4 regions of the Streptomyces sp. NPDC005435 genome follow, and region 1 is predicted to be linked to each of the others. Evidence: riboswitches for the same ligand, from Rfam matches in the RefSeq annotation. Region 1 holds a riboswitch; each other region holds the start of a gene.
What was found. Region 1 has a riboswitch for cobalamin ahead of AB0898_RS11105 (prenyltransferase/squalene oxidase repeat-containing protein). Riboswitches for the same ligand answer to the same signal wherever they lie in the genome.
Positions count from the first base shown of each region.

Region 1 (2,188 bases):
CCGAGTTGGTGGAGTCGCCCGCCGCGCCGGGGAAACCGCCGTCCGCCTTCTGCTGCTTCGCGATCCAGGCCACGCCCTTCGCCACGGCGGCCGAGGCCGACTCGTCGTCGGGGAGGAGCGCGAGGGCCATCACCGCCATCGCGGTGGAGTCCACGTCCGAGTCACCGGTCGAGGGGATCAGGCTCGGCCAGGAGCCGTTGGCGTTCTGAAGCTTCTTCAAGTACGCGACCGGCGCGGCCGCGTTGGCGGTGTCGTCCGCCCTCAACTGGGCCATGACACCGAGGGACTGGGAGAACACCGAGGGCGCGTACGTGTAGGCGCCCGGTGCCGCGCAACTCGTGTCCGCCGTACTCGCCTCGGCGCACACGGCCTTGTCCAGCGCGGCGATCAGATCCTGGCCGCCGAACGCGCGCGGGTCCCTGCCCGCCACCTCCGCGAGCAGCGCCTCCTTGCCGATCGCACCGCCGCTCACGTACGAAGTGCCGATCCCTGTCCAGTCGTTGACCGTCCGCTCGGTGCCGTCGGTCTTCCGCTGGTCCAGGAAGTCCACGATCTTCGTGAAGGCGGCGTCGTTCTTCCGGGTCGCGGCCAGCGCGTACGCCCCGTCGATCGTCAGGCCGAAATCGGCGAACCCGCCGCCGAACGGCTCGTAGTAGTGGCCGTCCGTCAGCTGGGCCGGGGCGACCAGATAGGCGGTGCCCTTGTCCAGGTCGGGAGCCGCGGCCCGCACGGCGGGGGACTTGGCCAGGGGCGCGGCGGACGTGGAGGGAACCGCCGGGACCAGCGGGTCGGCGTGGGCCGGCAGCGCCGCCGTCCAGAGGGAGACACCGGCCGCCGACACCAGGAGGAACGCGGTGGCCGCGGCCGCCGTTCTCCCGCTGCCGCTCGGTCTTCCACTCGGAATTCGGTGCACGAGGCCCCCCTCGGTCGGCCGCGAGCGACGTGTGTGCGGAGACGGGGTCCGGACCGGGGCAACCCGGAGGGCCGCTCCACACCGCAGTCCTCGACGGTGTTGGATCGTGTGACGGTCCCAGCGCAGGTGATCCGGCTCGCCCGTCTCCCGACGGGCCCACGGTTGCGGGTCAGCGCCGGATTCTGACCGGCTTCCCCTGACCGCTGAAACGGAGAGCATCTCACCACGGCCGGGAGGTGTCGTCAACGCGTCACGCGCAGTGCCCGATTGGGCGAGGGAGCCGAGGCCGGCCGTCCCGGCTCCCGCCCGCCGCTCAGTGCGCCCGCACCGAATCCGGCGTGAACTTCGGCTTGCCCGTCGTCCCGTCGATGCTGGTCGAGCCGTAGACCCACGCCTCGACCTCGCCGGCCTTCGGCTTGTCGCTCATGGCGCCGAGCGGGCTGTACGTCCAGGTCGACTGGCCCGCCGGGGCGATCCAGTAGGACCAGTAGGCGGAGGCGGGCGGGGTGAGGACGCAGGCGTCCTGCGCCGGAGTCGGGTACTGGGTCCCGCTGTTGAAGGACGCGTTGCCGATCCGGCAGATGAAGGCGGGGCCGTCGTGCTGCGTACCGGCGGTGGTGAAGCCGCCGTTGTGCAGCAGGTTGTAGCCGGTGGTCGGGCTTGCGTCGCAGCCGCGCACCACCGAGCCGCCCCACGGCCCGAAGTCGACGGCGACGATCGCGCCCTTGGTCGGGGTGCAGCTCGACAGCGGATCGGCCGCCGCCGGGGCGGCCGCACCGGTCACGGCGGCTCCCGTCGCGGCCAGGGTGAGCGCGGCCGCCGCGAGCGCTCGCGGAACGGCGCGTCCGGCAGCGGTGCGTCTCGTGGCGGTGCGTCGCGCGGCGGTACGTCCGGTGGCGTTCTTCATGACAGCCCCTCCAACTCGGCCGTCCGCGACCGGGCGTGGGAGACGGGCGGCGCACGGGGGCAGCCCTGGTGCGGCCTTCCGGTCCACGCCGCAGTCCACGACGGCGCTTCGGTCCTGGCTCCAGCCCAGGTGCTCCGGCTCGCCCGTCCGCCGACGGACCTACGGTTGCGGGACAGCGCCGGACTCCGACCGGCTTCCCCTGAGTGCTGAAGTGAAAGCGCGTCATGCGACCACGTTCGCCCGCTCCGCGTCAATGGGTGCCCTCATCGCCGGGGAGCCGGCCGCTGTCCGCCCCGTCCTGTCCTTGACGACCCTTACGAATCGTGCTCAAATCCGCCTGAGAAGCAACAAGTTCCAGGGGAAGCCGG
Region 1 is NZ_JBEXEQ010000007.1:143,270-145,457, reverse strand. It holds gene AB0898_RS11105 (prenyltransferase/squalene oxidase repeat-containing protein) at 1-913, opposite strand, end outside; cobalamin riboswitch at 1,017-1,142, opposite strand; partial or broken gene AB0898_RS11100 (peptidase) at 1,233-1,820, opposite strand; cobalamin riboswitch at 1,948-2,021, opposite strand; cobalamin riboswitch at 2,135-2,188, shown strand, end outside.

Region 2 (2,188 bases), on a different contig from region 1:
GGTCGCCGCGCAGGACGTGCAGACACAGGTCGATGCCGGAGGCGGCGCCCGCCGAGGTGAGCACGCTGCCCTCGTCGACGAACAGCACGTTGCCGTCCACCCGGACCAGCGGATGCCGCTGGGCCAGGGCGCGGGTGTAGTGCCAGTGCGTGGTGGCCCGCTTCCCGTCGAGCAGCCCCGTGGCGGCCAGCGCGAACGCGCCCGTCGAGATCGCCGCGAGCCGCGCCCCGCGCGCGTGCGCGGCGAGCAGCGCCTCGACCACGGCGGCCGGCGGGTCCTCGCGGTCCGGGAACCGGTAGCCGGGCACGAACACGATGTCCGCCCACTCCAGCGCCTCAAGCCCGTGCGCCACGTGGTACGACAGCCCGTCGCCGCCGGTCACCAGACCGGGTTCGGCGCCGCAGACCCGTACCTCGTACGGCATGGAGGCGCGGGTGGTGAACACCTGGGCGGGGATGCCCACATCGAGCGGCTTGGCCCCTTCGAGGACGAGGACGGCGGCGCGGAAGAGCGGGGAGGACGGCACGGGGAGCAGCGTACGAGGAGGGCGAACCGGTACGTCGGCACGGCGTACGAGGAGGGTGAACCGGCGCGTCGGCACGGCGTGTTCACCGCGCGCCCACACCTTCCGGCCTGCCGGGAGAGGAAGATCACCCGGCCCCGGCGCGGTCTTGGCCGCGCACCCCTTACGCGGTACCGTCGGTGCGAAATCGATGACGGCGGAACGGAAGCCGGTGGAAGTCCGGCACGGTCGCGCCACTGTGAGCGGGGCCCCGGGAGGGGCAGCGCGAGTCAGACCCGTGGCCGTCGTCCTGTGCACCACCGAGATGGGACGCGAATTCCCGAGGAGGTCCTGCCATGGCGCAGACCGTCGCCCCGCCGACAGCCACCAGCCCCGCCGTACCCGCCAAGCTGCCGCTCAAGGACATCGCGCCCTGGGCCGTCTTCTTCGGCGTCCTCATGCTGATCCTGCTCTACTTCGTCGGCGCCGAGCAGGGCGCCACCTCCGTGTTCAGCGGCACGGACGTCCACGAGTGGGTGCACGACGCCCGCCACCTGCTCGGCTTCCCCTGCCACTGACGTAAGGGACGCCGCGACTCCCATGAACTCCGCAACGGTCAGAAACCTCCTCGTCCGGGGCATGCTGGCGGGTCTCGCCGCCGGGCTGCTCGCCCTGGTCGCCGCCTACTTCCTCGGTGAACCGAACGTCGACCGGGCGATCGCCTTCGAGGACGCCCACTCCCACGAGCACGAGATGGAGGTCGTCTCCCGCTCCCTGCAGTCCACCGCCGGTCTCGCCACCGGTGTCCTGGTCTACGGGGTCGCTTTCGGCGGCATCGCCGCGCTCGCCTTCTGCTTCGCGCTCGGCCGCGTCGGGCGCTTCGGCCCCCGCGCGACCGCGCTGCTGCTGTCCACGGCCGCGCTGCTCGCGGTGTACGTGGTGCCCTTCCTCAAGTACCCGGCGAACCCGCCCTCGGTGGGCGACCCGGACACCATCGGCAAGCGCACCACGCTGTACTTCCTGATGATGCTGCTCAGTGTGCTGCTCGCGATCGGCGCCACCCTGCTCGGCAAGCGGCTCGCCCCGGGCCTGGGCACCTGGTGGGCCACGGTCGTGGCCGTCGTCGCGTTCGCCGTGGTGATCGGCCTCGCGTACGCGTTCCTGCCGGTGATCAACGAGGTGCCCCGGGACTTCCCGGCCACCCTGCTGTGGCGCTTCCGGCTCGCCGCGCTGGCCGTGCAGGCCGTGCTGTGGGGCGGATTCGGGCTGCTCTTCGGCGAGTTGGCCGAGCGGCAGCTCAACCCGCGTCCGGCGAAGGTGCCTTCGGGCGCGGCGGTCGCGGCCTCGGGCTGAGCCCCCGGTACGACGACGAGAGGGCCCCGGGACCGTCCGGGGCCCTCTCGCGTTCGTCCGCCCGGCCCCCGCCACTGGGAGCGGCACGGGGTCATGGGCGAAGAGCGGCGCCCGGTGGGACCGAGTACCGGGCGTCTGCTCGTATAACTTAGCTTAGCCTTGCCTAAGTTTCATTGGCCAGTCCGGGAACGGCCGGATTCCGGCGGCGTCGGCGCGTCTTCCGCGAGCGGGCGGCCGAGGCGCAGATTCCAGCGCCCGGCGCGGCCGCTCAGCTCCGTGACGGTCAGCGGGGGTACGTCCAGCCGCCAGAACGTCTCGGCCGGCAGGCGCAGC
Region 2 is NZ_JBEXEQ010000023.1:4,313-6,500, reverse strand. It holds gene AB0898_RS26055 (helix-turn-helix domain-containing protein) at 1-526, opposite strand, end outside; cobalamin riboswitch at 684-824, shown strand; gene AB0898_RS26050 (CbtB-domain containing protein) at 859-1,080, shown strand; gene AB0898_RS26045 (CbtA family protein) at 1,103-1,855, shown strand; gene AB0898_RS26040 (histidine phosphatase family protein) at 2,026-2,188, opposite strand, start outside.
Region 2: linked by a shared signal. The riboswitch ahead of AB0898_RS26050 (CbtB-domain containing protein) and the one ahead of AB0898_RS11105 (prenyltransferase/squalene oxidase repeat-containing protein) in region 1 are both predicted to bind cobalamin.

Region 3 (2,188 bases), on a different contig from region 1:
GGTGGCGACCACCCGGTCCTCGTACCGCTCCAGGTAACGGGAGTTGTCGAACGTCTTCAGCGTGTACGAGGTGTAGTACTTGAACGCGCCGAGGAAGGTGCGGAACCGGTGCTCGTGGGCGTACGCCTGCCGGTACAGGCCCTTGACGAACTCCCACGGGTAGCGCCGGATCGGCGCGGCCTCGTAATAGTCGTTGTCGATCAGATAGCCGATCTTCTCCTCCAGCGTGGGGAAGACCACCGTGTTCGGGTTCACGTGCTGGAGGAAGTACTGCCGGACGGCCTCGCGGTCCTTGCCGAACTGGATGCGGCCGTCGCAGTCGTACATGTTCAGCATGGCGTTGAGCGCGTGGTAGTCCTTGCGCGCGCCGACCGATTCGCGCGGGGCCACCGGCGTGCCGATGGCCGGGGTGCCGATGGCCGGGGTGCCGACGACGGGAGTGGTCATGCCGCCGGCCGCCGCTGCGCCGAGTCCGCCGGTCGCTGCTGCGCCGAGTGTCGTGTCCAAAACGTCTGAAGTCCTTCCCTCACGGCGCGGACATCGCGGTCCGTGCCCAGCAGTTCGAATCGGTACAGCTCGGGGACACCGCACTTGGCCGAGATGACCCGGCCCGCCAGGCAGTAGTCCACGCCGAAGTTGGTGTTTCCCGAGGCGATCACCCCGCGCAGCAGGGCGCGGTTGGCCTCGACGTTCAGAAAGCGGATCACCTGCTTGGGGACCGCACCGGCGCGCTCGCCGCCGCCGTAGGTCGGCACGATCAGCACATAGGGCTCGGTCACCCGCGGCAGGCCCTCGCGGTGGGGGTGCAGGGGGATGCGCGTGGCGGGCAGGCCCAGTTTCCCCACGAAGCGTTTGGTGTTCTCCGAGACGCTGGAGAAATACACGAGACCGCTCATCGACCGCCGTCTCCTCTCGCTCGTTCCCGTCCGGGTCCGAGGACCTTGGGGGAGGAGCGGAGCGGCGCGTACGACGGGACGCCGGGGCGGCGGAGAAATCGCCTCACCCGGATCCGAGCGTCTGCCACCTGGCCCTCCCTCGGGGCCTCGGAGCGCGCACACCGCGGACCGGCGTGCGCGCCGGTGGCAGGTCTTCGGACTCGCGGGCACGTCCTCCTCGTATCGGAGGACACCTACCGGCCGTCGCTTCCCAGGCCCCCTTCCGGGGCCCAGTGCTCATGACGGCGGTCGTTCCCGCTCACCGCTGCGGGGCAGTCCCGGATTCCCACCGGGTTCCCTCTTGCGACGCCGGACACAGGAGCGCCCGGCGAACCACCAGCACCGACAACACTACATCTAGATCTCGGCGTGCGGGTGCAAGCCAGATGTTGTGTTGCCGACAAAACTTAGGTATACCTAAGTCTCGCTGCGGAGCCGCTCGGCGACAGAGCCGATCAGGACGCGGAAAAGCCGCGCGGGGCACTGGATCCCAGTGCCCCGCGCGACTCTTCCGCCGGCCTTCACCCCTGGTCGTACACGTGGAACCCGCGCCCGCTCTTCCGCCCGAGCAGCCCGGCCTCGACCATCCGCTGGAGCAGCGGGGGAGGGGCGTAGAGGGGTTCGCGGAACTCGTCGTACAGCGACTCCGCGATCGAGGCGACGGTGTCCAGGCCGATGAGGTCGGCGAGCCTGAGCGGGCCCATCGGGTGGGCGCAGCCCAGCTCCATCCCGGCGTCGATGCCGGCGGCGGTCGCGAAGCCGGACTCCGCCATCCGGACGGCGGCGAGCAGGTAGGGGATGAGCAGGGCGTTGACGACGAAGCCGGCGCGGTCCCGCGAGCGGATCACCGTCTTGCCCAGCGCGCGCGTGGCGAAGTCCTCCACCGCGAGGGTCGTCCCGGCCGAGGTGTGCAGTGAGCTGACCACCTCGACGAGGGGCAGTACGGGGACGGGGTTGAAGAAGTGCAGGCCCACGACCCGGTCGGCGCGGGAGGTGGCCATGCCGAGCCGCATGACCGGGAGGGAGGAGGTGTTGGTGGCGAGGACCGCCGCCGGATCCTTGACGATCTTGTCGAGGGCGGCGAACACCTCGGTCTTCGCGTCCGCGTTCTCCACGACGGCCTCGACGACGAGCTGCCGGTCGGCCAGGTCGTCCAGACTGCCGGTGAACACCATCCGGGCGAGCGCGTCCCGTGCCGCCTCCCGCTCCAGCTTTCCGCGCCGTACCGCCCGGTCGAGCGACGCGGCGACCCG
Region 3 is NZ_JBEXEQ010000003.1:277,716-279,903, forward strand. It holds gene nrdE (class 1b ribonucleoside-diphosphate reductase subunit alpha) at 1-447, opposite strand, end outside; gene nrdI (class Ib ribonucleoside-diphosphate reductase assembly flavoprotein NrdI) at 444-896, opposite strand; cobalamin riboswitch at 1,064-1,288, opposite strand; gene AB0898_RS06170 (3-hydroxybutyryl-CoA dehydrogenase) at 1,457-2,188, opposite strand, start outside.
Region 3: linked by a shared signal. The riboswitch ahead of nrdI (class Ib ribonucleoside-diphosphate reductase assembly flavoprotein NrdI) and the one ahead of AB0898_RS11105 (prenyltransferase/squalene oxidase repeat-containing protein) in region 1 are both predicted to bind cobalamin.

Region 4 (2,188 bases), on a different contig from region 1:
CCGTTGCCGTAGGGGTGCTCGGTGGGCAGGCGCAGGGCCTCCTCGTAGTCGGCGGCACGGACGACGCAGACGACGGGCCCGAAGATCTCCTCCTGGTAGACGCGCATCGCGGGGGTGACCCGGTCGAAGAGGGAGGCTCCGGTGAAGAAGCCGTCCTCGTGTCCGGGGAGGACGAAGTCCCGTCCGTCCACGACGAGTTCGGCGCCCTCTTCCACGCCGAGGTCGACATAGGAGCGGACGCGGTCCACGGCGTCGCGGCCGACGAGGGGCCCGAAGTCGGCCTCGGGGTCGTCGCTGCGGCCGATCCGTAGCGAACCGATGCGTTCCTTGAGCCGGGCCACGAGGGCGTCGGCGGTCTCCTCGCCCACGGGGACGGCGACCGAGATCGCCATGCAGCGTTCGCCCGCCGAGCCGTACCCGGCGCCGATCAGGGCGTCGACGGCCTGGTCCAGATCGGCGTCCGGCATGACGATCATGTGGTTCTTGGCGCCGCCGAAGCACTGGGCGCGCTTGCCGTGGGCGGCGGCGGTGGCGTAGATGTGCGCGGCGATCGGGGTGGAGCCGACGAAGCCGAGGGCGGCGACGCGCGGGTCCTCCAGCAGGGTGTCGACCGCTTCCCGGGCCCCGTTGACGACGTTGAACACGCCGGGCGGCAGACCGGCCTCCAGGAAGAGTTCCGCGAGCCGCAGCGGTACGGACGGGTCGCGTTCGGAGGGCTTGAGGACGAAGGCGTTGCCGCAGGCCAGGGCGGGCGCGGCCTGCCACAGCGGGATCATCGCGGGGAAGTTGAACGGCGTGATGCCGGCGATGACACCGAGGGGCGAGCGCAGCGAGTGGACGTCGATGCCGGTGCCCGCGTTGTCGGTGAACTCGCCCTTGAGCAGATGCGGGATGCCCGCCGCGAACTCCACGACTTCCAGGCCGCGTTGGAGGTCGCCGTGGGCGTCGGGGATCGTCTTGCCGTGCTCGGAGGACAGCAGCCGGGCCAGCGCGTCCTTCTCGCGTTCGGCCAGGTCGAGGAAGCGCAGCAGGACGCGGGCGCGGCGCTGCGGGTTCCACTCGGCCCACTCGCGCTGGGCCTCGGCCGCCACGGCGATCGCGGCCTCGGTCTCGGCCCGGCTCGCGAGGGGGACGAGGGCCTGGATCTCGCCGGTGTCCGGGCGGTACACGTCGCCGTAGGTTCCCGAGGTTCCGGGGGTGCGCTTGCCGCCGACGAAGTGGGTCAGTTCGCGCGTCTCGGCGCGTTCGGTGGTGCGGACCATGGGTGCCTGCTCTCGTCAGGTGGGGTCCGGGGACGGCGCGCGGACGGGTCGCACACGGACGGGGTGGCGTGCGTGTGCGAGGGCCGCGCGGGATGCGCGAATGGCGTGGGGCCGTCAGGGCGTGACGGCGGAAACGGGCCGAACTCCTGGGCGTGCCGGCGCCGCTGGGGCGGGCCTGCCGGGATCGTGGACGCACACCGGTGCCATGCGTGTCAGCTCCATCCTCGTGGACCACACGGAACATCCCGCGGCCGGTATCCTGACTCCCGGATCAGCGCGCGCCGTCCGCCTTCCCGACTTCGAGCTCGTCAGTGGCGTCCTGCTCGACGGCGTACTCCCCGGTCACAGTGGCGGGACCGTGCCGGAATCACACCGGCTTCCCTGCACCGCGGGCCTTGTTCGCGACTATATAGTTGGACGTCCTAGTAAATCCAGGCCCTGGCGGAGCGCATTCGAGTGACACCGGGTTCGGGGGCCGTCCTCGGTTTCCCGTGCCAGTGCGAACCGCACCAGCACCTGGAACCGTGCCGCCTGCCCGGTCAGGGCCAGAAAAAGGCGACCACCCCTGGAAGGGTGGCCGCCGTCGACGAACCCTCGCTCAGCGAACCCCGACCTCGGCGAGCGCCCGCCGCTGACGCGGTGTCGGATCGGCCGGGAAGTACAGATAGCAGACGCCACCGGTCCCCGACGCGACCTGCCCCGAGGCGTTGTACCGCTTCGTCCGCAGCCAGATGGTCTCGAACTCCCGCCGCGCGTACACCCGCCGCACCGCGTCGTCGCTCGGGGAGGCGGGGTCGTTGGCGATGACGTCGCCGTCGCCGGTGAAGCCGATGACCGTCATGAGGTGGCCGGAGGTGCCGTAGCCCGCGCCGGTCAGTTCGGTCTTCAGGAAGGACTGGGAGGTGATGGCGGGGATGCCGGCGGCG
Region 4 is NZ_JBEXEQ010000003.1:262,067-264,254, reverse strand. It holds gene AB0898_RS06105 (CoA-acylating methylmalonate-semialdehyde dehydrogenase) at 1-1,262, opposite strand, end outside; cobalamin riboswitch at 1,494-1,675, opposite strand; gene AB0898_RS06100 (peptidase C39 family protein) at 1,861-2,188, opposite strand, start outside.
Region 4: linked by a shared signal. The riboswitch ahead of AB0898_RS06105 (CoA-acylating methylmalonate-semialdehyde dehydrogenase) and the one ahead of AB0898_RS11105 (prenyltransferase/squalene oxidase repeat-containing protein) in region 1 are both predicted to bind cobalamin.